2 regions of the Alteromonas sp. 14N.309.X.WAT.G.H12 genome follow, and region 2 is predicted to be linked to the other one. Evidence: predicted binding sites of a transcription regulator. Region 2 holds the regulator's gene; the other holds the start of a gene.

What was found. Region 2 encodes LexA, which represses DNA repair genes until DNA is damaged. Its sites were predicted from a motif close to TACTGTATNNNNATACAGTA; they were not measured.
Region 1: the regulator LexA is predicted to act here: its motif matches at 10,856-10,875, upstream of V5298_RS05260 (YebG family protein).

The regions. Positions count from the first base shown of each region.
Region 1 is NZ_JBAHZB010000009.1:6,850-23,193, reverse strand. Features, by position in the region: gene V5298_RS05300 (hybrid sensor histidine kinase/response regulator transcription factor) at 1-3,196, opposite strand, end outside; gene V5298_RS05295 (hypothetical protein) at 3,257-3,445, shown strand; gene V5298_RS05290 (HAD-IA family hydrolase) at 3,442-3,960, opposite strand; gene V5298_RS05285 (hypothetical protein) at 4,078-4,410, shown strand; gene V5298_RS05280 (copper resistance system multicopper oxidase) at 4,486-6,276, shown strand; gene V5298_RS05275 (copper resistance protein B) at 6,269-6,979, shown strand; gene V5298_RS05270 (peroxiredoxin-like family protein) at 7,127-7,774, shown strand; gene V5298_RS05265 (pitrilysin family protein) at 7,839-10,691, opposite strand; gene V5298_RS05260 (YebG family protein) at 10,931-11,218, shown strand; gene V5298_RS05255 (ATP-binding cassette domain-containing protein) at 11,346-12,089, shown strand; gene V5298_RS05250 (ABC transporter permease) at 12,086-13,402, shown strand; gene V5298_RS05245 (PAS domain-containing methyl-accepting chemotaxis protein) at 13,421-15,001, opposite strand; gene V5298_RS05240 (methyl-accepting chemotaxis protein) at 15,262-16,344, opposite strand, start outside.
Region 2 is NZ_JBAHZB010000004.1:6,541-22,884, forward strand. Features, by position in the region: gene ilvY (HTH-type transcriptional activator IlvY) at 1-575, shown strand, start outside; gene V5298_RS03130 (YifB family Mg chelatase-like AAA ATPase) at 557-2,077, opposite strand; gene V5298_RS03135 (trimeric intracellular cation channel family protein) at 2,148-2,759, opposite strand; gene V5298_RS03140 (branched-chain amino acid transaminase) at 3,196-4,128, shown strand; gene ilvD (dihydroxy-acid dehydratase) at 4,163-6,013, shown strand; gene ilvA (threonine ammonia-lyase, biosynthetic) at 6,010-7,539, shown strand; gene plsB (glycerol-3-phosphate 1-O-acyltransferase PlsB) at 7,595-10,048, opposite strand; gene V5298_RS03160 (DUF2177 family protein) at 10,156-10,587, opposite strand; gene V5298_RS03165 (hypothetical protein) at 10,741-11,532, shown strand; gene lexA (transcriptional repressor LexA) at 11,654-12,280, shown strand; gene V5298_RS03175 (acyltransferase family protein) at 12,562-13,779, opposite strand; gene coxB (cytochrome c oxidase subunit II) at 14,463-15,575, shown strand; gene ctaD (cytochrome c oxidase subunit I) at 15,585-16,344, shown strand, end outside.

The DNA.
Region 1 (16,344 bases), on a different contig from region 2:
TCATCACCGGCATTTTGTAATCGGTGATTATGAGATCCGGGCGAATTTTTTCAATAATTGTCAGCGCACTTTCCCCGTTATTTGCCAACAAACAGGTGTAATTATTTGCAAACAGACTTTGTAGGTAATTTCTCATTTCCTGATTGTCGTCAACCACCAGAATAACCGCATGTTTATCGCCAACATCTTCGCCCACTTCATAGTCGTTTAGATTGGGTTCTTCGATTGCATCATTTTGAAGCTGATTAAGCATGGGTAACGTCACCGCAAAACAGGTACCGCGACCTTGCTCACTTGTGACATTTATCCAGCCACCGTTGGCCGTAACTAGCTCCTTAACCAGGGCTAACCCAACGCCAGCACCGTTTTCACCGTCATTAAACCGCGTATAGCGTTCAAAAATACGCGCGCGTTCGGCCTCTGTCATACCAATACCGTTATCTTCAACCTGTATAATCAGTTGAAGATTTTCCACTTTAACCTCTACGTTAATTTCTCCCGATTCGTCGGTGTATTTCACCGCATTAGACACTAAATTCATCAGTATTTTTTCCAACGTACCGGCATAGAGGTGTATTTTTTCTCTGGTGGTGCATTGCCAATTTAATGACTGATGTTTTATCTCTGCAAGAGCACTTAAATCATACAAAATACATTGGGTGACAGAAGCAATGTCACATTCAGTAACGGGTAGAGTTTTGACGTGATCCAATCGTTCTACCTCAAGCATTTGATCAAGCAATACTTGAATACGCTCGGCGTTACGCTCGGCCAGTCTCAAATGTTCAAGCGCCTTGCTTGAGGTAACCATTTTCTTAAGCTGGGATAATGGGCCTAAAATGAGAGACAAGGGTGTGCGTAATTCATGAGAAAGGTTGGAAAAGGCGGTTTGCTTACGCTCTAACATACGTTTTATGGAATCGTTCGTTTCTTCAAGAACACGGTTTTTTTCATTTACCAAGGCCGTTAAATAAGCGCCTTGCTCTCGAATCCGCTTTCTGTAATTCCAATACACGGAAAAGATAATGACGGTGAGTAAAACGCCATAACAAACCAATGCTTGCCAGCTTCGCCACCAAGGCGGAAGTACCTTTATATTCAGTAACGTGACAGGCTGTTGTTGGTAGCTTCTAGGATCATGAACTCGCAATCGAAGCGTATGTGTACCGGAGGGGAGTTGGTTGAGACCAATGGCAGCAAAAGATGTATCCGTTTTAATCCATTCAGTGGGTTCATCAGTTAGAGAATATTCTATCCTTAATTCATCCCTGTTGATGAAGTCGTTTACAAATGCCTCGATCTTGTTTGGCCCATGACCGTACTCCCAAGATATATCTTTTAACTCCGGCAATGGAATGTCACCCACGACGTTACGTAACGCTTCTGACTCAACGAGTTGAACATGATTAACCCGCTTTAACCGTCTCTTTATGTTGGCCTTAAAGCTTTGAACATCTATCTTGTAATCAAAATTATCACCGTCGATATAAAGTTTATCACCAACATTCACAAACCCTTGGTACTCAAAATCCAAGTCTTTTATTCCATCGGCTTCGACTACTTTAAAAATGGTTTCGAAATTCACATCAGAAACGAAAAGCCCAGAGTTGGTTGCCACCCAAAGGTCTCCATCATTGTCTACTTGGGCTCCTCGTATATAACGAATATCGGCATTCCCAGGCAATGAAACCTTATTCAAATTTTCATTGGCAGTATTAAATAACCAAAGTCCTGCGCTTTCGGTGCATAGTAGAATTTTTTTATTAGACAGATGTAGAAAACAGGTGACTTCTTCATTTTTAGGGAATTCAACTTTTGGCGTTCTCCATGCGTACCTAGAGAGTTGTGTCAGTATCTTATTATCTTCCGTTATGAGGTAAATCTGACCAAAACCATCAACGGTAAGATCTTTTGCTAATACCGAGTATAAAAATTCATCAACAATGTCAAATTTCTCATCATATACAGTGAATTTCGTCTCATCCGCAGAGGTAGTAAAGCCTAGCCAATGATTATTAGTATAACTTTCTAATAGATGAAAATTTGTATTACATAGTCTATCTATACTTTCATACTTTTCCATTATGGAGCGCAGGCAGGCGCTATATATATATTGGGAATATATTTTTGAATCTGAATGCTCGTAGCTACGAATTAGTCCATTTATGACACTGTTGCTTATAGAATCACCAGGTAAAAGTATCTTGATAGAATCATAAAAATTAGGTTGGAATATAAAGCCCTTTTGAGATGAGCTAAGAAAAAAATTTCCTGTCGAAGAGAATTGCCCTGCAGTTATAGACCCAGAAACAGTCTGATTCCATAGGAGTGATGACCAACTAACTCTATTTAAATAGTTCGAATCTATCTCAAAAATACCATCAGCAATAATACGTAAATTTTTATCTATTTTCTGTACATCAAAAACATTTTTTATAGGTTTAACACTCGGATAAAAAATACCGGGAGAAAACAATTCATCACTCTTATATACCCCCTTATCGCCGAAAACATAGTATTTACCATCAACCTTAGATATATATTTTATTGTTCTAACTTTAGGCCAGAATTCACTAACATTTCCTTCATTTAAATTTATTTCATCTGCACCTAAGATTAAAAACTTATCACCTTCTGATATAAAAACCTTATCATCAATTATATTAATTACGGGAAATGAAGAAAAGCGACGATCTGAAAAACCATCAATTTCTTTTATGATAGTTCCACTCTTTTTATCAACAACAAGTATTTTCCCTATAGTTAAAATATATAACTTGCCTTTAAAATCTGTAGTTTGCCACGACTTTGAAAAATCATTTCCAGTATAAATGGGCTCTAGTCTTAAACTATTATCAACCAGATAGATTCCTTCACCATAAATCGTCACCCAAACTTTTCCGTCAGTGGATGTTTCTAAATCTGAAATATAGCCATCATAATGGCTGGGCATCGTTAAGCGTTTTTCATTATCGCCTTGAATAAGAAAAACACCATTTTCAGCCCCGAGCCATACCCCGTCATCCCTCAATAAAATATCTCGGATAATGCCTGTGCTCGTATCAGAAAAGACATTATTCGCGCGATCCCAATACACGCTGGCATGCGAACAGGCACTAAAATTCCAAATCACTATAAATTTTAGGACAAAGAGAAAATAACCTGATTTATTAACACTGAATATCCGTTTACTCACAGCAAGATCCATGAACATAAAATACGATATCTAACTCATCACAACACAATGAGTATTAATATGAATACATTACAATTTTGCAATATTCAAGAAGTAAACACGATTGATTTAGAAAAAATTACTGGAGGAAACTCAAATATTGATATGGAATTATTAATTACAAATGAATATACGGGACTAGGGAAACCGGATAACTTGCCTATAGTGCCAAAACTTCCCGACTGGCCTATAAGCTCAGATGATATCTAAACCAACAACCACTGCATGCCGGCATTTTCTGCGGCTTGTTGGTCATAAATAAAATCCCCCACGTACAGTAAATCTGCTGGGGGTAACTTCCATTTTTCAGCAATAATAAGTAATGCGGTCGGATCCGGTTTTGGCGGTGCACATTCTCGGGTCAGCACGAGGGAAATAGGGATTTTATTGTTTTGTATTTTTATTGCGGTGGCCTGTTTGCAGTTACGGGTAACAATGGCCATGGGCAAGCCTGCCTGTTGCACGCAATCAACCATGCGTTTGCCGTTTTCCAGCCACTTTGCCGTTCGGGCATCGGTGAGTTCCTGTTCAAGGAGCACTTGATGGGCCGCTTGTCTTTGTGCGGTATCCGTTAACCCATTAACAAAAGTCAGTATATCCTTTTGCTGCGGGCACCCTACTGCAGCGCGCATCTTCGCAAAATCCAATGTGGATTCCACCAAGGTGCCATCTAAATCAAAAATAACGCCTTTTATACCGCTAAGGTTCATACTACTGCCTACCATGCTTTTACTGCTACTCTCAAGCCTACCCGTTTTAACTTAAGCTGGATACCTTGTTTCTGATAGGGGGATCCTCTAGTATTTCTACGTCAATCAAATGCAAGGTAATAAAAACTGCCAATGAATAGGTTTGCGGCATGGTGGCTAGTTATAGCAATGGCGATATTCTCAACGAATTCGTTCGCCTCAGTGCTGTCTTCAGCCCACCTGCATAGTCACATGTCCCATCATGTTATGGCTGATATGCCCGCCGATGACGGCGCTCAGCCACAAAAAGACTGCTGCCAACAAACCCAATGTGATTGTGACGCGACCCTATGCCATTACAGTCTATTTATTCTGCCGGCTTTAGCCTCCTCCTTCGCGGTACCTAGTTTTAATGCTGTATTCCTTACCTCTGTTTCTCCCTTACCTGCATATAGCACCCTGCTATTTAAACCCCCTAAACAATAACACCACTTTTCATCTTTAAGGTTCGCCAGAGGATTAATCGGGCGAATAAGTCGTTATTTTTATAGGGCGGATTTTATGTCATCCACTTTACCTGCGCGCCGACAATTTTTATGCGGCGCAGTTACTTCATTGTCTGCCTTGGTGCTAAACCAAGCAGCGCCTCGTTGGGCTTATAGTCAGGGCTTAACAGCTAACACGCCCGTGCATACGGGCCCTTTTACCTTACGCGTCGCCAAACACAATTTTCAGTTTGGTAGCAAACAACAAAGTTCCATCACCTTAAATGGCCAGATGCCAGGCCCCTTACTACGCTTCACCGAAGGGCAAACCGCTATCATCGACGTGGTCAATCAGTTAAAAGAAGATACCTCGGTGCATTGGCACGGTATTATTCTGCCCTCTGATATGGACGGCGTACCTGGCCTCTCATTCTCTGGAATAAAACCGAACTCGACCTTCCGCTATACCTTCGACCTTAATCAAAACGGTACCTATTGGTATCACAGTCATTCAGGGTTACAGGAACAGTCTGGCCATATTGGTCCGCTGGTGATCATGCCTAAAAATGGTGATATGGGGGCGGATAGAGAGCATACCATTTTATTGTCTGATTGGACCTTTGCGGATCCCCATGACATTTACCGGCATCTTAAAGTCTCTGAGGGGTATTACAATTATCAAAAACGGACGATTTTTGACACCCTACAGGATATACACACAAATGGATTAGCCGCCACGTGGCAAGATCGTAGCATGTGGAATAGCATGCGCATGGATCCAAGAGATATCGCTGATGTTACCGGCAGCGTATATACCTATCTGATGAACGGTAAAGATTCACTGATGAACTACGAGGCGCTGTTTAAACCCGGTGAAAAAGTCCGTTTACGACTAATCAATGGTTCAGCCATGACTTACTTCGATTTTCGTATACCGGGGTTATCATTAACGGTGGTGGCCGCAGACGGGCAGCCTGTAAAACCTGTCACCGTGGATGAAATACGCATTGCCATCGCCGAAACCTACGATATTGTGGTCCAACCGAAAAGCCACAAAGCCTACACCCTATTTGCCGAGAGCTATGATCGCAGCGGTTTTGTCCGTGGCACACTCACCCCGCAACCTGGTTTGACCGCAGCCGTTCCCGCCCGCCGAAAGATGGTGGAACGGGGTATGAACGCCATGTCTATGGATCATGAAATGACAGGTCACCATACAATGAATATGGCAGGTTCATCGTCTTCCGAACCTATGTCGGCCACTGCGGGCCACCAGCACATGGCACATAGATCACCACAACCGGCTGAGATCCCAGTGAATACAATCCCAATCCATCACAGCCCTAAGGAGCATGGTGCGGGCGCTGCCATGATTGCCCATGATCCTAAACCGCGAATGGATGAACCTGGCTTAGGTTTAGAAAATAACGGGCGCCGGGTACTGGTCTATCAAGATTTAATTGGCGCCACGCCCTGGCCGGATAACCGACCTCCCCATAGGCATATCGAGCTTCACCTCACCGGCAATATGCAGCGATATATGTGGTCCTTTGATGGCATAAAATTCAGTGAAGTAACTGGCCCCATTCATTTTGAATACGGTGAGCGGCTCAGACTGATTCTGGTAAACGACACCATGATGGATCATCCCATTCATTTGCATGGTATGTGGATGGAGCTTGAAAATGGCCAGTCCCCCCGCCCTCGGAAACATACTGTTAGTTTAAAACCAGCAGAAAAGCTGTCCCTTTTAGTTACCGCGGATGCCAAAGGAAAATGGGCCTTTCATTGCCACCTGCTTTATCACATGAAAGCCGGGATGTTTCGGGTAGTCAATGTTCAGGATGGAGGAAACAGCCATGATTAAAGTCTGGCTCATTTGTGCGTGTGGTTTTTTCTGTACTCCAGCTATTGCCGATCCCTCACAGTGGCCCGCGCCCATGGAAGAAACCTATTTAGGCCAATTGATGGTAGATCAGTTAGAAGTGAACCGATACAACGGCCAATCCAGTATTAACTGGGACCTTACAGGCTGGTACGGGGGCGATTACCATCGCGTGGTGTTGCGCTCGGAAGGCGAAAATGTACTTAACGACGCTCAAGGGTCAGACCTTGAACGAAATGACCTCAGTTATAGCTATTTATTTGCACCGTTTTGGTCATTGCAGGCAGGACTAGGCATTCGACAATCAATGTCCACAAATCAACGAGAGCACTATGGGGTATTGGGTATAACGGGCTTAGCCCCCTATTGGTTTGAGGTGGACAGCAATGTCATTGTCAATGAAACTGGGCAATTGCAGTGGTTAAACGAAGTAGAATACGAGTTACTTCTCACCCAAACAAGCTATCTTCAACCCCGTATTACAGCCAATGTAAACCTGTCGGATTCTCACCGCTTCAATCGGCAACGCGGCCTCGAAAAACTACGTATCGGCCTAAGATACCGAGTTGAAATCACTCGGGAATTCGCGCCTTACATTGGCATGTATTGGCAAAAAGAAAGGGAAACCGATACAAGTTACACCACAGAGTCAGGCGTGATTGCCGGCGTAAGAATGTGGTTTTAAGGGGTTATCGCCTAAATAGCGTTCTTATGAGTGATTCATCGGTTAATATCATAGGTACACCATGGTTAACATTCTTTGCCGTAGCACGTTTGTTAGCATCAACTCACTTAGTATCAATGTTGAAATACTTACATCAGGAGTTTTGTCATGTCCGATTTACGCAGTCAAACCGATGCACAAATTGAAAAAACACGAAGTGCAAACCCCACCTTTATGGCGGCGGTAGATGCACTTATTGAAGAAGCAAGAGCGTTTGAAACCGGAGGCAATGCCCTTACCCTTGGTCAGGTCGCCCCAGACTTTGCGTTACCTAATGCCAATAACACGTCTGTTTCCCTTGACGCATTGCTGGAAAAAGGCCCAGTTGTCGTTACATTTTATCGTGGCGGTTGGTGTCCTTACTGCAATTTAGAGCTGCGGGCACTACAAAGTAAACTTGACGAGATCCGTCAATTAGGTGCCGAATTGGTGGCAATAAGCCCGCAAAAACCTGATGAATCCCTCTCCCAACTTGAAAAACAAAATCTGGCCTATCCGGTGCTGTCAGATCAAGACGCCAAAGTGGCACAGTCATTTGGTGTTGCCTGGACCGTCCCCGATGTACTTACCGAGCACATGCGCAAAGACCGACAACTGGATTTAACAGAAATCAATAATGGCAACGGTAACGTACTGCCCATCCCCGCTACCTTTGTGCTGAATCAAAAAGGGGAAGTGGTATGGCGATTTGTGGATGTGGACTACCGCAAGCGCGCAGAACCTGACGACATCATAAGCGCCCTTAGTGCGTTGTAAGGCATAAAACGCAATATGTAATGAATGAGGACCCAAGCAGATTGTTTGTGCCCTCATTTATCAATCAATTAAGGGGTATTACCTCGCCTAGTCCCAGCGCCTTTAAGGGTTCACGTTGTGTTTTTGCATCACCCACTACCACATAAATCAGGTTTTGCGGTTTAATGTATTGGTGTGCCAACCGTTGAATTTCCTCTATGGTCATACCTTCAACCTGTTTCGCCCGTTGCTGCACATAATCATTAGGCAACCCAAGTACGGCAATATTTTCCAGAATGGACAATTTCGCGCCCAGGGTTTCAAATCGACGGGCATTACTTTTCAATAAGTAGCTTTTCGTGGTGGCAAGATCATTTTGGCTAAAGGTATCGCCATAATCGGTCACAATCTCTTTAATCAGGGCCAGAGATTCATAGGTCACATTCGTACGTACACTGGTATTTATCATAAACTCAGAGGAATACTGTGACGCATTAAACGTCGAATAGGCTCCGTAGGTATAGCCTTTATCTTCCCGCAACGTTTGGGTTAAACGGGAAGCGAAGCCGCCTCCACCTAAGATATAATTCATCACCGTGGCCGAATAATAATCTGGGTTATCCGCTAACAACGACGGCTGTGCCACGGTTATCGTGGATTGCTTTGCACCTGGCATATCATAAAAATAGATCGTAGATTGTTGTGGTATTTTCACCTCGGGCAATATGGGCAAGGCCACTGATGTCTGCGGCCAATTTTCACTGAGCACCGACAAGGCCTTAATGGCATTTTCATGTTGTACATCCCCTGCAATCAGCACACTGGCAAATTGCGGTGCAACATAGCTTTCGTAATACTGTTTTAAATCTTCCAAAGTGATGCGATTAACCGTTGCTGCATCGCCTAATAAGGGGTTTGCTAAAGGGTGCCCTTTTGGATAAAGCAGCTTGTTCATTTCCATTTTTGCAATGGCGTCAGGGTTGCTTTCCCGGCGCTTTATTTGACTAAGCACCTCATTTTTAGCTAATTCAAATTCCGTTGCATCCCAGCGCGGCGACAACAGCATTTCCCCCACCAATGCCACCGTGGCATCGAAATTTCGGGACAACGTACTGACCCGTACGGAAAGAGCCTCTTTACTGGCAAAAATGTCTATTTCGGCGCCCAATTGTTTAATTGCCTGTTCCAGTTCGGTGGGCGTTTTATCTTTCGTTCCCCGATTCAGTAACTCCGCCATCAAATTCGCTGTTCCGGCTTTTTCCTTACCATCGAAAAGTGCGCCGCCATCTAAGGAAAGTTGCAGTTCAACCAATGGCACTTCGTCGGTGAAAAAAGTGGCCACTTTTATGCCATTAGGTAACGCGGATTGCATCACATTGGGCACTGGGATCTTCGGCGTATCGCCATAAGGTGGCTCCACAGTACGATCAAAGCTAGATGGTGTCTTTTGGTAACTTAGCTCATCGTCAGAGGTAAAATCCTGCTCTTTGGCCGGCGTTATATGTTCTTCTTTCACTAAAGCTGGCTTTGCCCCTTCTAATGCCAGCGCTAACTGACCTTTAGGCACAAAACTGGTGGAAACATAGGGTTTATTCTTAATATAACGCTCATAAACCCGCCATACATCTTCGGTGGTCACATTGCGATAAAAGTTGATTTCTTTATTGATAAGATCAGGATCGCCAGCGATCAAATTATCATCCGCCAATCTGGCGCTTTTTCCCAAGACGCTGGCTAAGCGACGATAATATTCCGTTTCCAGCCCGGCTTTTATACGCTGTAAATCGGCATCAGTGAATTTCTCAGTTTCAAACCGTAAAAAGGCCGCATCCAACCCACCTTTTACCGCATCTAAATCCACGCCATCAAAAGCATTCACAGTAAGAATAAATTCGCCCGCCAATTCAGTACGATAATCAAACACAGACACATCTGCCGTCAGCTTTTGTTTATCGACTAATTCATTATAGAGTGGCGCTTGTTTACCCTCGGCCAAAAGTCTGGACAATATTTCTATGGCATAACTGTCTGGATGAAATTTTTCCGCCGTGGGCCATACCAGTGTCAGTTGCGGCAAGGTCGCAAAGTTATCTTCGTAGTAAAGATCCTTGGTTTGGGAAAGATTAGCAGGCTGCGTCGCCAGCGGTGCAATATCCTCGCCCCGTGGAATTTCGTCAAAGTACTTTTTAACCCACAACTTTGCCTGTTGTGTATCAAAATCACCCGCCACGACCAGTGTAACATTGTTCGGCACATACCATTTCTTGTAGAAGGCTTTTACATCGGCAAGGGATGCAGCTTGAATATCTTCAAGAGAACCTATGGTTTGCCAGCTGTAAGGGTGAGCCTCGGGATAAAGATTTTCAGTGATCACGCCGAATTTATGGCCATAAGGACGATTATCTACCCGTTGGCGTTTTTCATTTTTAACCACTTCCTTTTCTTTGGCTAACACAGGATCTGTTACCGTATTGATAAAGTAACCCAGCTTATCTGCTTCGGCCCACAGCATTTTTTCTAACCCGTCATTCGGTACAGTTTGCAGGTAATTCGTGACATCTCGACTGGTAGAACCGTTGGCTCCTGACCCCCCTATGCGAGCGCTCATTTCATCCAGGCCGCCTTTACCTAAGTTTTCCGACTCTAAAAACAACAAGTGTTCGAACAAATGGGCAAATCCTGTACGTCCAGGTTTTTCTCTGGCAGAGCCCACATGCGCGGCTAATGTAACGCCCACAACGGGATCAGAACGGTCCACATGGAAAATCACATTCAATCCGTTATCCAGCTGAAATTTTTCATACTGTATTTTGGTGGTTTGGGTAGCCGGCGCTTCACTCTTGCTTTTCGTTTTCGGTTGCGTTTTTATGTCATTGCACCCGGCAACGAGTACAAGGGTACAAGCCAACAAGCGTAAAGGAAGGGTTTTTACTTGCATGATCTGCCTTACAATTATGGTGTGGTTAAGGGATGCAGATTTCACTTTATCGGACAAACTAAGAATAAGCCAGAAAGAAACCCAGGATTGTGCTTCAATAGAAATAGGACATAAAACAAACACCTTAGGGCAACCGTAAAAAGGGTAAAAACAGTTGCAATAAATACTGTTTATTTATACAGTTGCCGCTGTGGCGCATTTATTATCATTTTTCTGCAAATACAGACCGGAGGCACAATATGGCGATTACCGTGCAATACGTTGTTACACATAAAGGGGTTGAAAAATTGGTTACTACCGATAAAAAGGAAGCCGATCAGTACGATAAAATGCTGGACGCAGCAGACAACTTAGCCACTTACATCGACGCCAAAGGCATAAAACTTGATGAGGCTATCATTGAAGAACTCTCGGTTATGCTGGCAAAAAATAAAGATGCCGTAACTAAACTCTTAAAAGGCACTTCGGCAACGGATGTACTAGAGGCAGAATCAGCGGACGTGGTGAAACTCAAAGCCAATAAATAAAGATAACTTGCAGCCCCGCACGTTACATAACGTTGAGAGAGATCAAATAATTAGGATATGCTAGGTCAATCGCCTGTCTAGGTAGTGCATATTCACCTGACGCTTTCCTATGTGAGATTATCTTGTTATGCCTGATTCACCTAATTTGCCAACCGACCACACGTCGTTTAAGGCCAACGAAGATGCGACGGGTGAGGCCGTGGGTCTTTCTCATCTTAAGTTTGCCTATAGCGAACAAGATAACCCTGTTATCGATATTCCCTCTTGGCATCTGGCAAAAAGTGAAAAATGTTTTATTGCCGGGCCTTCCGGCGCAGGTAAAAGTACGTTACTGAATTTACTAACCGGCACGCTGGCACCCACTGAAGGTGAGATTACGCTTCTTGGCCAGCCCTTTTCCTCGTTATCCTCACGAAAGCGGGATGCTTTTCGGGCTCGCCATATTGGCGTGGTCTTTCAGCAATTTAATTTAATTGAATACCTAACCGTTCAGCAAAATATTGAGGCAGCGGCCTATTTTTATAAAGGCAAGGCGGGCATGACTGAAGCACGCCAACGTATTCCTAGCATGCTGGAGCATCTACAACTCTCTCCGACCATTGGTCGCAAAAAAGCGGCAACATTAAGCGTAGGACAACGTCAACGAGTAGCTATTGCCAGAGCCCTTATCAATCGCCCTCAGTTACTTATTGCCGATGAGCCCACTTCGTCACTCGATGCTCAAACCCGCGATCAATTTATGCAACTTTTACTGGATATTGCCCAAGACACCGCCGTTATATTTGTTAGTCACGATGTCAGTCTGGCGCGTTATTTTTCCCGTCATGAAGATATCCGTGAGATCAACGCGATACAAGGAAACGTCCAATGAGACTAACCCTTGCAATAGAAAGTTTAAAGCATCGACGGGGCGCGGTATTGCTAACATTGATGTCCATTGTCATTAGTGTCAGCCTTTTATTGAGCGTTGAACATATTAGGGGGCAAGTAAAAGAAAGCTTCACCCGCACCGTATCGGGTACGGATCTCATTGTAGGCGGGAGAACCGGACAGCTAAATTTACTCCTGTACTCAGTTTTTCATATTGGTGAGTCAACCTCCCCCATAGATTGGAAAGACGTACAAACCATTACCAGCCATCCTCAAGTTGCTTGGTCGATTCCCTTGGTACTTGGAGATTCACACAAAGGCTATCGTGTAGTAGGAACCTCGAACGCCTACTTTGAGCATTTCCAATATGGTAATAAACAACATCTGAAGCTTGCCCATGGGCATACCTTTCAAAGCGATGACGATGCCGTACTGGGGTTCGATGTGGCCGAAGCATTGGGCTACCATGTCGGCGATGAAATTATCATTTCTCATGGGCTTGGTGCAGTTAGTTTTCAGCATCACAGCAACCATCCATTTATCGTTAGCGGCATTCTCGCCCCCACTGGAACACCGGTAGATCGCGCGATTCAAGTCACCATGCATGGCCTTGATGCCGCCCATGATCACAGCCATGGCAAGCATGAGCATGAAGGTAGCGAACATCCGCATCATGACAATGACGTTCATGAAGAAGATGGAGAGCATCACATTGCAATGGAACATGACCATGATGACGAACACCACCGCTTATCCACAGAACCCCCATCCCAAGTTTCCGCGGTGTTACTGGGGCTAAAAAATCGCGTTGCCGTACTACAAATTCAGCATCAGGTTAATCAATTTAAAGAAGCGCCGTTAATGGCAATTTTACCTGGCGTAGCATTAACCCAATTGTGGCAGTTGATGGGTAATGTTGAGAAGTTATTACTGGCGATCTCGGTACTTATCTTAGTCTCATCATTAGTTGGGTTAATTACGCTACTCCTTGTCACCTTAAGAGAAAGACAAAAAGAAATGGCGGTATTGCGGGCAATTGGTGCAGGTCCCTTCACGGTGTTGTTACTTATTCAAACCGAAGCCTTATTAATCAGCCTATTGGCCTGCTTAATCTCCATAGGCTTGGTTTCGGCAATCATTGCAATGACAGCCGATTGGATGAGTAGTGAATACGGACTATTTCTTAGTGCGGATATCTTTACCGGTAGCACAGCCATCGTGATAATGCTTGTATTGGCGGCCACCTGGTTAGCCAGTTTGGTACCCGCCATAAAAGCTTACCGTCAAGCACTGCATAGTGGCCTGTCGGGTTAACCGCCAGGCCTATTCTTACTAGCTTGGATTGCCGTCGGTAGAAAACCGGGTGATCACGGAATGTACTTCGCTAACGGTATTACGTAAGCGCTCACTCGCCATTAACGATGCTTCTGAGGCTTGGTGGGTACTTTTCGCGCCATCTGCGATTTCCACGATTTGCTGGTTAATGTGTTCGGCCACCGAACTTTGTTGTTCCACTGCCGTTGCCATTTCCAGCGTTTGCTCGGCGATAACGCTAACGGCAGCATTGATATCGGCCAGTGTAGTGCGGGTATCTTCCACCACTTTAGCCCCTTTCTCTGCTGACGCCATGCCGTCACCCGACACACGCACCGCGCGCTCGGTACGCTCAGCAAGCACTTGAATAATATGATGAATTCGGTCGGTGGAATCCCGGGTTTTAGAGGCAAGTGATCGTACCTCGTCGGCTACAACGGCAAACCCCCGTCCCTGCTCGCCGGCTCTGGCAGCTTCAATAGCGGCATTAAGGGCAAGCAAGTTAGTTTGATCGGCAATGGTAGAGATAATACTGGCGGCTTCGCCGATATCATTTGTCGATTGCGCCAGTTCTTGCACCGTCTGAGAAATTGAAGTCACCGCATCTTTAAGTTCATTGATGGCAGTTAATGCTTCATCGGCTTTGGCATTGCCGGCTTCAACATCCGAAGACGCGCTTCGGGCACTGTCAGCATTACTTTCAACCCGCTCGGCAACCCCCTGAATCGTCTGGGACATCTGATTTACCGCCGAGGCAATGGATTGTGTTGCTTCATTTTGCTGCATCACTGAACGGCTGGTAATTTCGGATTGTTCATGGGTTGAATCAGCAATACTATTTAAATCTTTTGCTCCTTCCCGAATGCGCTCCAAGGCTGTTCGATTACGCGCCAGTTCACCGGCGAGTACTAGCTTAGCCCGAGCCCGATGGGCTATATGATTAAAATAGGTCTGCGCCACCAATAAGTTAGAATAGCTCCCCGGCGACAAGGCAATAAGATCTAACCATTCTGCCTTTGACACTTGCTTCATCCACAATGCACACACAATAAGGCCAAGAGCCGCCAGCCCACCTGAGATCCCTCCGCCAAGCAAGGTAATAGCGACAACTAAAGGAATACCAACCACGATAAAGGGTAAGTAATGAGAAAGGTAATTTGCTACAAGGCTACTTTTGGGAATAGCCGCTGCGCCATTGCGCAAGCGTTTATAACATTGTTCTGCGCGGGTAATTTCCTGTGATGTCGCGGGAATACGCACTGACTCATAACCCACTATTTGTCCCTTTTCAAATACCGGTGTGACAAATGCGGAAACCCAATAGTGATCACCGTTTTTACGACGATTTTTCACCAAGCCCATCCAAATTCTCCCGGCTCTCAATGTTTTCCACATTTCTTTAAAGACCATAGAAGGCATATCCGGATGGCGGATAACATTATGATTTTTACCGATTAACTCATCTTTGGAATACCCACTAGCTTCAGTGAATGCATCATTACAATGAAGGATAACCCCCCTTGTATCAGTGGATGAGATCAATCTTGATTCGGGCGAAAGAGGGTATAACACCTGAGTTACAGGTTGATTGTTACGCATTCTATTTCTCACTATAGCGATGGTCAAACAACGTAGGATCCAATGGCTTTCAATGGCTACCTGTCCTCTATGGAAATTTTATACTTATAGGTAATAGAAAGCCGGTATGCGGTTCAATTATAATACAATTTCATTTTTTTGTATGAGTTTATGCAAAGTAAATGTCAACAATAACCGGTCGTTATTGTTGAGCATACAAAGAGAAATTAGGTAAGAGAAATTCCCTTCCTCTTACGGGCAAATCCACAGCCTAAATTAAATCAGATAGTCTGCTCTGAAATCTTATCAAGAATTAACACAACTTCAGCACTGGCACTTTCCATGCGTTGCAGCAAAGACTCCGCCTCACCATCATTACCATCCAGTGCGGCCTGTATGGCCTGAACACCGAGACGATGGACTTCAGCATGAGGCTTATCTAACTGACCAAATGCCATGCTTTTACCCACTGCGGTGTGGGTCTGTTCTTTGTACCACTGCCCCAGACGACAAGCGTGATGGTCTGCGAATTCTTCTGGCTTCTTATGACTTTGCCCGCAAATAACCCCATAGACTTCACTTTTCCAAACCACATGATCCAACTTCACGGTTTGTACAAAAGTCTGTAACGAGGCCTCGGTTATCGTATCTTTCATACTGGTGCTAAATTCCACCATTTTTTCGTAATTTCCGTGCAACCCGCTAACGCCCTCTGAAAGGTGCTCGTTATTTTCCTGCAGCTCACCCACCACACCCACGGCAGCTCGGGTGGACTGAATAATGCCCTGCACCAGTTCAGCCACCTCATTTGCCGATTTATTGGTTTCGTTTGCCAGCGCTCTGACTTCGTCGGCTACCACACTAAAACCACGGCCGGCATCCCCTGCTCGCGCCGCTTCAATGGCCGCGTTAAGTGCAAGTAAGTTAGTTTGATCAGAAATACTGGTAATAGTAGAAACAAATTTATTAATGTTATCTGCGGTATCGGAAAGACCAGAAATACGCTCGCTCATCTGCGTCATTTTACTATTGAGCATTTCCATTTCAGTAAGAATAGTTTGGAGCGATTGTGAGCTTTCGTTAAACACATCACTAATGTTGAGAATATATTCCTTTTCTTCATTTATTTTTAAAAACGAACTTAAAACCGTTTCCCGAATACCGCCAATTTGCTGCAACGATTCGAGCATGGCTTTTTTTAATCCGCCATACTGATCTTTAGAAGACGCCGCCAATTTATCAGCATCAGACTGCGCGTCGGCCAATTGCGCTTCTAACTCAGCGATCTTATCCCTTAACGATACATTTTCTGAAACTAATGCCTTATTCTCGTTTACTTTCGCATCCAAGGTTGATCTTAGTAC
Region 2 (16,344 bases):
GCTCTGTTACCGCAAGTCAAAGTCACTTGCCGGCCCTGTTAAGGCAATTTCGAGAGCGCTATCCCAGCGTGGATATACGCTTAGTGACCGGCGATCCCGCATTGTCCAATGAAAAAGTCAAACATAAAGAGTGTGATGTGGCCATTGGCATTGATGCGCCCGATTTTCCCACGGATATGACCTTTTCCCCCTTAGACAAGATCCCCCTTGAACTTATTGTGCCCAAAGACTGGCGTTTAACCGAACTTGCCCAGATCGACTGGCGTCGGCATCAGGTGATTATGCCCGAGCATGGTCCGACCCGTCGGATTGCGTATCATTGGTTTGCGGAACATGGCATTCGACCCAATGTGTATGCATCCGTTGGTGGTAACGAAGCCATTGTCAGCATGGTGGCGTTGGAATGCGGCATTGGCTTTGTGCCAAAAGTGGTGCTGGAATACTCCTCAATGACCAGCAATGTTAACCGTATCCAAGTGCATGATATTGAAGCTTATGATCTCGGTTTAAGTTGTTTGTCGTCCCGTCGCCACGAGCCGTTAATTAATGCCCTGTTTCAACTTGTACTTAGTTGACGGATCAAGTTATCTAATGCCCTGTAGCCCAAGGCTTCACTAATGTGTAGTCGATTGACCTCGGCGGCACCGTTAAGATCGGCAATGGTGCGGGAGACCTTCAACGCGCGATGAAAAGCGCGCATGGACAAATTCAGTTTTTCTGCGGCCTTTTGTATAAAAGATAAATCGGCGGCACTAAGGGAACACACGCCTGCGAGTTGGCTTACGGGCAAATGGGCATTAAGTACCCCTTGCCTGTCTAGTTGACGTTGCCGCGCCTGGCGGACTTTTTCTTTCGGATGGCGGATATCTTCTGCTTCATCGTCATCAAAGGTCATGGCGAGTTGATAATCGGGTAAACGGGGCACATCCACTTGAATATCAATGCGATCAAGTAGCGGCCCTGACACCCGGCTTAAATACCTCAGTATTTGATCTGGCGGCGTGCGCCCGTCATCCACATCACCGGTAGGACTGGGGTTCATTGCAGCAATCAGTTGGAATCGCGCCGGATAACAGGCGCTACCCGACGCTCTGGCAATGTGCACTTCGCCGGTTTCCAAGGGCTCTCTTAGAACATCTAACGCCCGACGACCAAACTCAGGTAATTCATCTAAAAATAATACCCCGTGATGCGCTAGCGAGACTTCGCCAGGTAAGGGAGACGCCCCGCCGCCTGTAAGGGCAATGGCTGAGCAGGTATGATGGGGTGAACGAAAAGGTCGCGCCGGGGTGGATGTGACCGATGTTGATGTTTGTTTTATGGAATGCAATGACGCCACTTCTAACGCTTCATCGGTAGACAGGGGAGGCAGCATTCTTAGTAAGCGACTGGCGAGTAAGCTTTTTCCTGTGCCAGGAGGACCGGTAAAAAGCACGTTATGGGCGCCAGCGGCCGCAATGAGTAATGCCCGTTTTGCCTGATGTTGCCCTTGAATGCCTTCCCACACAGGTAATGTCTGGTGATGGGTATCTTGCAATGGCGTATTGGTATCTTTCACTAAAGGATCGGTGCCCGAAAGGTGTAAATACACCGCCAGTAGTGATTCAGCGGCATAACGGTGAGCATCTTCTACAATGGCCGCATCGCTACGATTTTCCCACGGATGAATGAGCGCGTGACGGCTGTTTTTACAGGCAATCACCACAGGAATGATGCCGCTAATTTTTCTAAGCTCACCGGTTAGAGCCAGCTCGCCGATAAACTCGATATCGTCCGCTGCATTGCTGTCTAAGGTGCCGTGGGCAATGAGAATACCAATGGCGATGGCGAGATCGTAGCGGCCGCCCTGCTTGGGAATGCTAGCGGGTGATAAATTGACGGTAATACGTCGGGCGGGAAATTCAAAACCGCTATTGATGAGTGCACTGCGTACTCTGTCTCGGGCTTCTTTTACCGAGGTTTCTGCCATGCCAACTAACTGAAACGCGGGTAAGCCATTTGCGAGATGCACTTCAACCCGCACCAGTGGCGCATCAATGCCGGTTCCTGCCCGGGTGTTTACCACCGCCATGCCCATACTGATCTCCTTTGTTGCTTACAGAAGTGTATGAGCTGCAAAGGTAAGAAAAAACTGGCCTCAAGTTGGGTTATTCGGCATTAAAAACCGGCAGTTGCCAGTGCCAACGCAGGGCTCCTAAACGCATCAGCACCGTCACCGCCAATGACACGGCAACACAATACTGATTGGCAATGCCCAGATGATATAAAAGGGCATAGCTTAGACCACCACAAATGCAGGTAATGGCATACAGTTCACCATTTAATACCAGGGGGATTTCACGACAAATAACATCTCGCAGCAAGCCACCAAATACGCCAGTGATGGTGCCCATGGCAATGGCAACGGACATGGGGGCATCATTAATAAGGGCCTTCTCCATGCCAACCACATTAAACAACCCCAAACCAAACGCATCAGCAACGAGTAAGTAGTGAAAAGGAAAGCGTGGACTGATGCGCAACCAAGCGATGGTGAGGGCCGCCGCCAGTAAGGTTGAATAGATGTAGTCGGTGTCATGCACCCAAAAAACCGGAATATCCAGCACAATGTCTCGCAGTGTTCCACCGCCAATGGCCGTTACGGAGGCTAAAACTACGACGCCAAAACCATCCATTTTTTTCTGATATGCCATCAGGGTGCCTGAAATGGCACATACCGCCACGCCGGCTAAATTTATCCAGTGAAACCAGTCGATCATGTGTTTGCTCTTTAGAATTGTTTTGTATGATGTAACTATGTGGGGAAATATGCATCCCAAAACGCAAATTACTTGATTCTGACAGTAGTTTCATGCTATTTCTTCACCCAATATCAGATTTACAGTCGGCCAGCTGTAGGTTTGAAGAGCAAATTCTAAAAATTTAATTCCGAATTTTTAAAATCCAGTCATCAATAGTCTTTTAAAGACTAGCCCCGTATCTGTGTCGATTGAAAGCGAAACGAGATAGGTACAGGCGTGTCTACACCCAATTGTTGTGTAAATATTCCTGTCCAGTTATATACAAGCAGCAGAATCCTTATTGGGCACTTTACTGCAGTCATGTATCATTCGTTTCAGAACGTTGTCTTGTAATTAATTTAAATACCGTTTAAGCGGTGACGGGCAAACATGCCTGGTACAGGAAGGAACAAACATGGCTAAGCAACCAGCAGAGTATATTTGGTTTAACGGCGACATCATGCCTTGGAAAGAGGCGACGGTGCACGTTATGACCCACGCAATCCATTATGGATCATCTGTATTTGAAGGTATCAGAGCGTACAATACGCCCGACCAAGGTACCTGTGTATTTCGTTTGGACGAACACAATCGTCGTTTAATCGATTCAGCAAAAATTTACCGTATGACCATTCCTTATACGTTAGAGCAACTTAATGCCGCGACCATGGATATTCTCCGTAAAAACGAGCTTAAATCTGCGTATATTCGCCCTATTGCCTACTATGGTGATATTGGTATGGGATTAGCAGTGCCCTTCGGTCAAGAAACCGAACTGGCCATTGCTGCCTTCGAATGGGGTGCCTATTTAGGCGAAGAAGCGCTAAAAAGCGGCGTAGATGCCGGGATTTCCTCATGGAATCGTTTAGCGGCTAATACCATTCCCACCGGCGCAAAAGCGGGCGGAAACTATTTGTCATCACAATTAATTTCCATGGAAGCACGTCGCCATGGTTATGGCGAAGGTATCGCCCTTGACCGCAACGGTTATATTTCTGAAGGCGCGGGAGAAAATATCTTTATTATCCGCAATGGTGTGGTGTCTACCACGCCGAAAACGGCGGCGATACTGCCGGGGATCACCCGAGACACCGTCATTACCCTTTTGAAAGAAATGGGTTATGAAGTGCGTGAAGAGAATATTCCACGAGAAGCCATGTATTTGGCCGATGAAGTCTTTATGTGCGGTACCGCGGCGGAAGTAACGCCAGTGCGTAGCGTCGATGGTATTGCTGTTGGTAATGGCGCCCGAGGCCCAATTACCGAAAAAGTACAAACAATGTTCTTCGGTCTGTTTAACGGCAAAACCGAAGATAAATGGAACTGGTTAACTCCAGTTTATAAGTAATTTCTATTTAAAATAAATTAAACGGGAAAGCATTATGCCCAAGTTACGATCTGCAACCACCACCCAGGGAAGAAACATGGCCGGCGCTCGCGCGCTTTGGCGCGCAACCGGTATGAAAGACACCGATTTCAACAAGCCCATTATTGCCATTGCCAACTCTTTCACGCAGTTCGTGCCGGGGCATGTGCACCTAAAAGACATGGGCCAGCTGGTCGCCAGAAGCGTTGAAGCCGCCGGTGGTGTTGCCAAAGAATTTAATACCATTGCTGTCGATGACGGCATTGCCATGGGACATGCCGGTATGCTTTATAGCTTGCCGTCCCGTGAAATCATCGCCGATTCGGTGGAATACATGGTTAACGCCCACTGTGCCGATGCCATCGTGTGCATTTCAAACTGCGATAAAATCACCCCTGGAATGTTGATGGCCGCTATGCGCTTGAATATCCCAGTGGTGTTTGTGTCGGGTGGGCCTATGGAAGCGGGTAAAACCAAGCTTTCTGATCAGTTGATCAAACTTGATTTGGTTGATGCCATGGTTGCCGCTGCAGATGATCGCATTAGTAATGATGACTCGAACGAAATTGAACGTTCGGCGTGTCCGACCTGTGGCTCTTGCTCAGGTATGTTTACCGCTAACTCCATGAACTGCTTAACCGAAGCGTTAGGGCTGTCTTTGCCTGGAAATGGCTCGTTGCTGGCTACCCATGCGGATAGAGAAGAGCTCTTCAAACAAGCCGGTGTGGTAGCGGTTGAGTTATGTAACCGTTATTACAAAAACGATGATGAAACGGCTTTACCCCGCAATATTGCCACCTTCGAAGCGTTTGAAAATGCCATGAGTTTAGATATCGCCATGGGTGGTTCCACCAACACGATTTTGCATTTGCTGGCGGCGGCGATGGAAGGCGATGTACCTTTCACAATGGCGGACATTGATCGCTTGTCTCGTAAAGTACCTCACTTATGTAAAGTGGCACCGTCTACGCCGAAATACCATATGGAAGATGTGCATCGTGCCGGTGGTGTTTTGGGGATCCTTGGCGAACTGAATAAAGCCGGTCTGCTTAACCAGAATGTGAATCACGTGTTGGGTAAACCACTTCCAGAAGTGATTGCTGATTGGGATATCACTAATCCAGAGAATGAAGACGCGGTGAAGTTTTTCCGCGCTGGCCCTGCGGGCATTCGTACTACCAAAGCCTTTAGTCAAGATTGCCGCTGGGATGAAGCGGATGATGATCGCAAAGAAGGCTGCATTCGCACCGTGGAACATGCCTATAGTCACGATGGCGGTCTTGCTGTGTTGTACGGTAACCTAGCCACCGACGGTTGTATTGTAAAAACCGCCGGGGTTGATGCCTCTATCTTAAAATTCACCGGTACCGCGAAAATCTACGAAAGTCAGGATGATGCCGTAGCGGGAATTTTGGGCGATGAAGTTAAAGCTGGTGATGTGGTCATTATTCGTTACGAAGGACCCAAAGGTGGCCCGGGTATGCAAGAAATGCTCTACCCCACCTCTTACTTAAAATCGAAAGGTTTAGGTAAAGAGTGTGCCTTGATCACCGACGGGCGTTTTTCCGGTGGTACCAGTGGTTTGTCCATCGGTCACTGTTCCCCTGAAGCTGCTAGCGGCGGCGGAATTGGCTTGGTTGAAGAAGGTGACAAAATTGAAATTGATATTCCAAATCGTAGTATCAATATCCTGATTTCTGATGAAGAATTATCACAACGTCGCGAAGCGATGGAAAACAGTGCGAAACCCTGGCGTCCAAAAGATCGTCAGCGTGAAGTTTCTTTATCGTTAAAAACCTTTGCAATGCTGGCTACCAGTGCTGATAAGGGTGCAGTACGGGATCCGTCAAAACTGGAAGATATATGAGTGTCAGTGACCACGAATATTTAAAAAAAATATTACTGGCTCCTGTTTATGAAGTTGCGGTAAACAGTGAGCTTTCGGCTATGGTGCGTTTGTCGCACTTGATTGGCAATGATGTTTTTTTAAAACGTGAAGATCAACAACCGGTTAAGTCCTTCAAGCTTAGAGGGGCTTACAACCGGTTAAGTACCTTAACGGAAGAAGAGCTACAAGCTGGTGTGATAGCGGCATCTGCGGGAAATCATGCCCAAGGGTTGGCGTATGGGGCGAAGATGAAAGGTGTGCATGCGACCATTGTCATGCCAGAAACCACCCCTGAAATTAAAATCGAAGCCGTGCGCCGGTTTGGCGGCAGCCATGTAAATATTGTGCTTCATGGCACGAATTTCGATATGGCCAGTAAGCATGCCCAAGAATTATCCGCGTCTCAGGGGTATACATTTATTCCGCCCTTCGATGATCCGGATGTGATTGCCGGACAAGGCACCATCGCCCGTGAGTTGTTGGAACAAAATCCCAATTTGGACATTGTTTTTATTGCCATTGGCGGCGGCGGATTAGCAGCGGGTATTGCGGTATACCTTAAGCAGCTTAAGCCGGATATTCAGATCATTGGCGTGGAATCGGAAGAATCGGCCTGTTTTAAAGCGGCTATGGAAGCCGGTGAAATTGTGACCTTGCCTTCCGTGGGTATCTTTGCCGATGGTGTGGCGGTAAAAACCATGGGAACCGAAACTTACCGTTTATGCGCCCGTTTGCTCGATGACGTGATAACCGTCTCTAACGATGAAATCTGTGCGGCGATCAAGGATATTTTTGACGATACCCGTGTGATTGCCGAACCGGCGGGAGCCATGTCTGTGGCGGCCATCAAAAAATACACAGCGCAACACGGCATAAAAGGCAAAAAGTTAGGCGGCATACTCTGCGGTGCTAACATTAATTTTCATACCCTGCGGTATGTGTCAGAGCGTTGCGAATTAGGCGAGCAGAAAGAAGCCGTGTTTGCGGTACAAATTCCCGAACGGCGCGGTGCCTTTAAGCAGTTTTGTGAAGCCTTAGGTGGCAAAGCCATTACCGAGTTCAATTACCGCTATGCCAATGAAACCGATGCACACATTTTTGTGGGCGTGAACCTCAAAGGCGGTAAACAGGAGTTTGCCGCCCTAAAAGATTCGTTATCGGCTAAAGACTATTCGTGTTTTGATTTATCGGATAATGAACTGGCAAAACTGCATGTGCGTCATATGGTTGGGGGGCGTCCGCCTACCTTGCTAAATGAAACCGTGTTTACCTTCGAGTTTCCAGAGCATCCAGGTGCATTACTTAAATTCCTTGATACCCTTGGCGAACGTTGGAACCTGACCTTGTTCCATTATCGCAATCATGGTGCGGCAGAAGGGTTGGTTTTGGCTGGATTTCAGATATCGCCAGACAGCAGAGCCGAATTTGATGCCCATTTGACACAACTTAATTATGAATATAAAGAAGTGACGCAGGATCCTGCTTACAAATTCTTTCTTTCATAAATAAAGGGGCTAGCTAGCCCCTTTATTCTTTATACGCCTTCCATAAACTATGGTTTTATTCTGGGCAATCTACGTTTTCTAAATGTTGAGTGATTTCCGGCCACACCAAAGACAGTACATCTTGTCGCAAGGCATCGCTTTCTTCGGAATACTTCAAGCTGCCATCAGGGGCAGAGTCTAGCCAGTGGTTTTCCCTTAATGCGGAAATAAAGCTGGAAAGCACGTTTTTATCGTAAAACTCCGGCGAGTTTATGCCATAGAGGATAGATAACCGTTCGGCAACCTGTCGGCTATTGCGTTCCAGCGTACTGCGGCTAATGACCCGTTCACGTTCAATCAGGGTAAGCACCACGGCGTAACGCTGAAAGGTCTCTTGCATACAACGGCTTAACAGCCACGCTGAATGGAAATTTCTATCTGAAGAGGACGGTGGCGTGAGGCAGTCATCCTCGCCGGTTAATAGGCGTTGCTCGAGCATGGTGGTGATCAATTTGTCCGTATACGATAGCGCTTGATCCTGAGTCATGTATATAAACAGTTCTTTTTGCAACAAGGGATAAAATGCTGCCATGAGCCGTAATACTTCGTGGCGATGAATGCCGGGTCTGGCAAATACGGTGGACATGATCACGCCAGGTAAGGCAAATAAATGCAGAATATTGTTGCGATAGTAAGTGAGATATATTGCCGCGTCTTCTAACGGTGAAACCAAGGTGCCGTATCCATCCTTACTGATGTCAAAGCGTTTTAGCGCTAAGGTTTCTGCCAACATTGTTTTAGCGTTTATATCGGGGATGGTGGCATCGTCGCTGTAAGGCGCACTTTTAAGCAGTGTCAGGTAATTGGACATGGCCCGCATGAGCTCTTTTTCCGTCATGGTCTTGGTTTTAGACGATAACAAGCATAAAGAGACCAGCGCCATACCGTTAATGGCGGCGTTTTTATTGATCCGCAACATGACTTCATGAGCCAGATCATTAACCATGGGCGTGAGCCAGGCGGGCTTTTTGTCGCCGTCATCGGGTAAGGTTTCCCGCCAGTCAGGTACGGATTGTTCCAAGAACTGATTTAACTGAATCGGTTCGCCAAAATTAACGTAGCCATGGCCGTAATTTCTTAGCTTTCTAATGGCAGAAAACACCTGCCAACTGGATTCTTTTTTCTTGCCGCTGCCTTTCAGTTCACTAAGGTAACTTTTTACCTCCATGACGTTCTCGTAGCCGATGTATACAGGCACAATACTCACTGGGCGCTGAACGCCTTTGACAACCGCTTGCATGGTCATGGCTAACATACCGGTTTTCGGTGGAATAAGACGTCCTGTACGACTACGACCGCCTTCGGGGTAATATTTTACCGAATAGCCTTTGTTAAACAGCAGTTCAAGATATTCACGAAATACCGCGGTGTAGAGCTGATTGCCCGCAAAGCTGCGACGCAAGAAAAAGGCACCGCTGCGCCGGAAAATGGGACCGGCGGGCCAAAAATTCAGGTTAATACCCGCAGCGATATGAGGGGTCACCATGCCTTCGTGATAAATGACATAGGTAAGTAGCATATAGTCCATATGGCTGCGATGACAGGGAACGTAAATGATTTCGTGACCGTTTGCGGCCAGTTCACGGATACGCTCGCTGTGTTTTACGCTGATCCCATTGTAAATTTTGTTCCAAATACGGGTGAGTATGCGATCGCCAAAGCGAATTAATCCTTCGCGGTAATCGGCGGCAATTTCATTGATATATTCGATGGCCGTGTCTCTGGGATCCTGCTTCTTTTTGGACTTCTTTTTCGAATTGCTTTGTTCAAGCATGGCCCGTTTAACACTTTCAGAGCCGAGAATGGCATTATGCAATTCTTGGCGTTCTAGCAAATTTGGCCCCGTCATGCTCTGACGTTTACGATGAAAATGTGTGCGCGCTACGCGAATTAGCTTGTGGGCAATGGATTCGTCAGTACCCCGTTGGGTGGACATTTCCCGGGCAGAAACGGCTTTGCTAAAATTAATGAAATTATCCCGACCCAAAAACATCACGATGAAGAACTTTCTTAGCCAACTGGGGGATGCATGATGGGCAATGAGATCGCCCAAATTAGGAGAGCCTTTACCCGGCGCCCGTCCCCAAGAGACAAACACAGGTACTACCTGCACATCCACATCGTCATGGTCGCGATGTAAATGAAACAGACTGGAGAAAACGGCCTCCACATCGGTGCTTGAGGCGCCTTTAGCGAACAAGGGCTCAGTTTTGCGCAGAAAGACACTACCTGGATAGTGCTTACCTGCCACTTCGATTCCTGCGGTAGGACTGGGTAATCCCAATCGTTCTGTACACATACGTAAGGCAAGTTGATCCGTCACCGAATTGGTAGGCAGCAAGTAGATAATGGGCTTGCTTCTGTCGATACCCAATTCAGACTCAACATTTGCCGGAATATTATGATCTTTAACCAAAAGCTTCACGGGATAGTGAAACACCGAAAGCAGCGTTTTTCGCAACCACGACATGAAAAGAAAATCCTGTATTAAAATAACCGGCGCAGTTTATCACAAACCCGCGGCGATCTAGATGATCTGTGATGGGCTTATCATAATAGAGTGTCTCGTCGGGACTGTCACCCCTGTCCCTTTGATTTTACATTGGCTTTTCTGGCTGCCCAACCGCCGGTGAACGCCATGATCATGGTGGCAAGGCTGCCCCATAACCAGTCTACGAATGTCATGGTAAGTGGCCAATGCTCGATAATGGCATAGGCGGTAAGATTATAGGTACCGTAGGCGGTTGCACCTAGCACAAAACCGCCCCATGCGGTTTGGATCAGGTTCTGGTTTATATAAGGGCGTATTATCAAATAGACCACAGATGCGCAGTAAAGCAGATAAAATACGACCCAAGGCCAGATAATAAATGGTTCTCTAAAGAGCTGCGTAAAGGCTGTCTGATACCACGGCATAGCGATGATACCTAGCCAGAGTGCATCGAGCACGGCAAAGGTGAACAGGACAGCAAAATAGCTGGCAAATATAGCTTTAACAGTGAGTTTCATAGAGTCATAAACGCAGCTGCGCCAATTAAAGTTCAGAGAAAAATAAATACAATGTCACGATACGCGTTATTTGAGCCATACTGATACTCATATCTGACGACTTTTTATCCGGCACTGCGCCGAGTTAACAAACAGGAATAACACGGAAACGCTATGCAGAAAAAACTATTCGAATTTGGTGATTTATTCTGGGTGCCGGAGTTTTATCATGCTTTTCTTCGCCGCTTTATGGGGGCGCTCTATAAGTTAATGGGTTATCACAAGTTGTGGCTACCTGAACTTAAAGCATTTATCAGTAAAGCGGGGGGAACCGTGCTTGATCCCTGTGCCGGTAGTGGTTATGTCAATGAACTGCTGGTTAAAGAAATGGATAACGACGGGGTAAAGTTTTATTTGTCTGATTTTATGATAGATAAAAACCCGGAGTTTAGGGAACACATTAATAACCTCGGTGATGATCGCATCCACTATTTAGATCAACCCATCGATGTATTAAAAGACAATCCTGATTTTCAAATCCCGAAAATTTTTATTAATTCCTTTCACCATTTTGATGATGAGCAGGTGGCGGAGATTTTGCGTCTTAACCTTTCCCATGGCAACGACATTCTGGTATTGGAATACTGTGACAACTCAGTTGTTAGCTACATTTCTATGTTGTTCGGACCGTTACTTGCGATGATCTTGTTGCCTTTTATTACCGAACGACGACAACTGCTGGTGACGGCCATTTTCACTTATCTTATTCCTATTGTTCCCCTTATGTTGCTGTGGGATGGGTTGGTGTCTAATCTGCGCTGTTATTCTCATCGTTCACTGAAGAAAATTGTGCATGACACAGGTTTTACCAACTCTACCGTTACCACGACATTTAGACGCAGCTGGTTATATCCTGCTGGGGTCACCGCCCACCATATTACGGCCTCGTCGTTGGAATCTGAGTAAGGGTAAGAGGGTATTTTATAGGTTAATTGGGCAAATTAAGCCCCAGGCGCAAAATTAAGCCTTTGTTTCTACAATTGAACTGTATATACTTACAGAAACTGTATAGAAAAACAGGCTGTTTATGCGTCCACTTACACCCAGACAAACGGAAGTTCTCGAGTTAATCAAAACCACCATGCTGGAAACCGGTATGCCTCCAACGCGGGCAGAAATTGCGAAAAAGCTCGGGTTTAAATCTGCCAATGCCGCCGAAGAGCATCTAAAGGCCTTGGCACGAAAAGGGGTTATCGAGATTTTAGCGGGAACCTCCCGGGGTATTAAGCTAAACATTCCTCTTGAAGCTGACAACGACGAAGAGGCGGGTTTACCGTTAATCGGTCGAGTGGCAGCTGGTGAGCCTATATTGGCTCAGGAACACGTTGAGACCCACTACAAGGTCGATCCAGAGCTATTTCATCCCCGCGCCGATTTTCTACTCAGAGTAAACGGCATGAGCATGAAGGACATTGGCATTTTGGATGGCGATCTGCTTGCCGTACATCGCACTACCGATGTGCATAACGGTCAGGTTGTGGTGGCCCGGGTGGACGAAGACGTCACCGTTAAGCGTTTAGAAAAGCGTGGCCGGGAAGTGTGGTTACACGCTGAAAACGATGACTTTAATACCATTAAGGTTGATTTAGCCTCAGAGCCTTTCAATATTGAAGGTATTGCCGTGGGTGTGATCAGAAACGCCGATTGGATGTAACCATCATCGAGCGGCCCCCTTGTTTTATGACTTACCCGAATCATATGAAGCCCTGACTTGAACGGTCAGTTCTGAATCATAGGGCTCAATGAAAGCTGACAGCCGTTTGTATAATAAGCCGTCATCACTACTCGACAATCACTCGTGACAGCCATCTCGGAAGGCTGTCATGGCCAATGCAAGGGTTATGCACTAAATGAAACAATGTCGAACTTCGTATCTGGATATGAAACCAAGGTGCGGGTTTTAATAAAAATAGCAAAACGGTATCAGCCGTAAAATCAAAAGTAGCGACCTATACCCCAAGTGCGTTTTATTATCTCAGCAAATCCAAAACTGATGATTAATCCAGAGAGCGTTAATAGTAAGATTTTTGGAAATGTGTCTATGGCTAGTGAATCATACATGGTGGTTAACCAAACAAGGACTGGCGCATGAATAAAGTACACAGCAAATGAGCGAGACGATACCCAACGGGTGACCGCGTTACTGACATCAAACTGCCTTCTGAAACACACCAATATCCCCAATGCTAAACCCATGCCTGTGGTTTGCTCCCATGTAGCCGCTAAAAAAGCATACAAATTCAGTCCTCCGAAATACAATATGGGGCCGTGCTCTCCCGGTTGAGGACCTTCTGTTGGCCCCCCACCGATAAATAGGATAAGGGCTAGGAAAAGTGGGCCACCGATTAATGCCCCCAAGCCTATTTTTCTTGCCCACCTACAGTCGGTGATCTTATCCAATCCCCCATTTTGAGCTAACGCAATTCCCAAGATAAAAAATACGATGTACTGAGGGAAATAAGCGAACTGAAAATTAAAAACACTTGTTCCGATAGGAAAAAAGATGCGGGTTATGGCGGTAGCCAGTGATAGGAATAAAGCAAGAATAAAGAAGTTATGCGTAGACGGCAGTGAAGGTTGTGTATTGATTTTGAGCGTATTCGGATAAACGCTACATAATGTAAAACTGATGCAAAATACAAGCAGGGTCAACACAAACCATAAGGGACCACTACCACTCCACACGTCACCTGATTTTATGTAATTAAGATAAATTGTAAGATCAGTAAACCTAGCAGACCCTGTTGTTCCGTTCATTAACTTGTATAGGATAAACGGATGGACAATAAACATGTACAAAAGTGCGGGAACGGCAAGTCTATTCGTACGTTCGACAATAAAATTCCAACTTCCTTTCCTTTGCAAGGCGCCATAAGCCATCCATCCACCAATGAAAAATAGCACGCCCATAAAAAACGATTGTAGATGGAAGATCCAGAAAATATAGGGGAGTTTTTCAGTCAGTGTTCCTTCTGGTCCATCCTTGATATACCAATCACCTACATGGCTATAGGTAATGCAACTATGAAAGTGAACAACGAAAATGATAATTACTGCGCGCAAATTATCGATCCATGCAATTCGCTTATTATTCGAGTGTAACGAGCTCCTACCTTGTGACGTCATCGCTGCTAACCTTACTTCTCTGCTCATGAACATACGGACGCTGAATTATGGCCATTGCCCGCTGCTGACTTATTCCATTGAAAGAAAGGCAATTAATAGACCACAATATTTTTTTCTTTTATAGCAATAAGTTATGAATTTTAAATGGGTAAACTAAAGTAGCATGGGTAACTTCTGGTTAATTTGCCCAATTGTGTGGTCAATCTGACACCTAGAGTTCGGTTTACGCGCATTGCTGCCTGTCAGTGTTTTGTTTTTTTAAATTCTAAAAGGCATGCTGAGGATGATTGTGATGAATTCTAAAAGCGCAATGCACCACAGTGACTTATCAAGTCTCACTGTATAATTGCATGCGACATCAAACAATATCATCAAGTTGGTATTCGATTCCACATTCACCGTAATCGTGGCAAAGCCCCGCCTGTAATGTCCTGCTGAATTTTTATACGCATTTCCCACCTCTAATCGAAAAAGTTTTTTAAGAAATAATGAATGAAAGACTAGACAAAATCTTAAATGTGTTTAATTCTTATACTGTTATTAACAAGTTAATAACAAAAGAGGAAAAAAATTAACAAGCCGGGACGGCTATCATCACAGAATCGAGTACTGTAAACATCCTACAAGGTTCTCCATCACGGAGGTGTTGAGTGAAGAAACACGTACGTAACGCAATGATGGTTTTGGGGGGCTTTTTCGCCTTTACATCAATGCGGGTTTTCGCAAAAACCGAATCGACTGCACAAAGAGCTGGGGAATTAAATTTACGTCCTGGCGTAACAGATATTAGTGGTCAGGTTTACGACCTTCACATGCTCATGTTTTCTATTTGCGTGGTTATTGCTGTGTTGGTATTTGGCGTCATGTTTTACTCAATTATCCGGCATCGTAAATCCCGTGGCGCTAAACCGGCGCATTTTCACGAAAACATTAAAGTGGAAATTGCCTGGACGATCATTCCCTTTTTAATCCTTGTGTTTATGGCCGTACCGGCCGCACGCACCTTGATTGCGATGGAAGATGCCAGCGAGCCTGACATGACCGTATTAGTCACCGGATCCCAGTGGAAATGGCATTACAAATACATGGATAGTGATGTGGCTTTTTATTCCGTTTTGGCCACCCAGCAAGAACAAATCGCGAATAAATTTACTAAAGGGGAAAATTACCTCCTTGAGGTTGACCGGCCTTTGGTGATCCCCACGGGGCAGAAAGTGCGGTTTCTGATTACCTCTGACGATGTGATCCATTCTTGGTGGGTACCGGATTTTGCCATTAAAAAAGATGCGAATCCGGGGTTTATTAACGAGGTCTGGACCAACGTGAATGAGCCGGGCATATACCGGGGTCAGTGCGCTGAGTTATGCGGTAAAGATCACGGCTTCATGCCGGTGGTGGTAATTGCCAAAACGCCGGAAGACTACCAAGCATGGATGACCGCAGAAGAAAATAGAGTTAAACAAGCCAAAGAAGAAGAACAGCGGCTTTTGGCTATGAATATGAGTATGGATGAACTCATGATCCATGGGGAAAAAGTTTACAACAGCACCTGTGCTGCTTGTCATATGCCCACCGGACAGGGGCTACCCGGCGTCTTTCCTGCCCTTAAAGGCAGTCCAATAGTATTAAACGATCAGCAAGCACACATTGATATCGTCTTAAATGGTAAAGCCGGTACTGCTATGCAGGCCTTTGGCAAAATGCTTTCACTAAAAGACATCGCCGCGGTGGTTACTTACGAGCGTAACGCGTGGGGTAACAATACCGGCGATATTATTCAGCCAAAAGACGTTAATGCGGTTGCCACCGGAACAGGTATTTAGGAGCGTGCTATGACCAAAGCGACAGAGACCTTAATGCCAGATCACACATTGGCACACGACGATCATCACCACGGCGCACCGAAAGGGATCATGCGTTGGTTACTCACCACCAATCATAAGGATATTGGCACCCTGTATTTGTGGTTTGCCTTTATTATGTTTCTTGTGGGTGGTGCGATGGCCATGGTGATCCGCGCTGAATTATTTCAGCCGGGTTTGCAAATTGTGCAACCGAATTTCTTTAACCAGATGACCACGGTGCATGGACTAATTATGGTATTTGGTGCCGTTATGCCGGCATTTACCGGGCTGGCAAACTGGCTCATTCCCATGATGATAGGTGCGCCGGATATGGCGTTGCCACGAATGAACAACTGGAGTTTTTGGATCCTGCCTTTTGCCTTTGCTATTTTGCTCGGTTCCTTATTTGTTGAAGGGGGTGGCCCCGCTTTTGGCTGGACCTTTTATGCTCCGCTCTCCACCACCTACAGCAGTGACAGCACAGGGTTATTCGTGTTTTCGGTTCATATCATGGGGATATCTTCCATTATGGGGGCCATTAACGTCATTGTGACCATTTTCAATATGCGTGCACCGGGTATGTCGTGGATGAAAATGCCCTTATTTGTGTGGACCTGGCTAATCACTGCATTTTTGCTTATCGCGGTTATGCCGGTGTTAGCTGGGGCTGTCACCATGGTGCTAACCGACAAATTTTTTGGCACTAGCTTCTTTGATGCCGCCGGTGGCGGCGACCCGGTAATGTTCC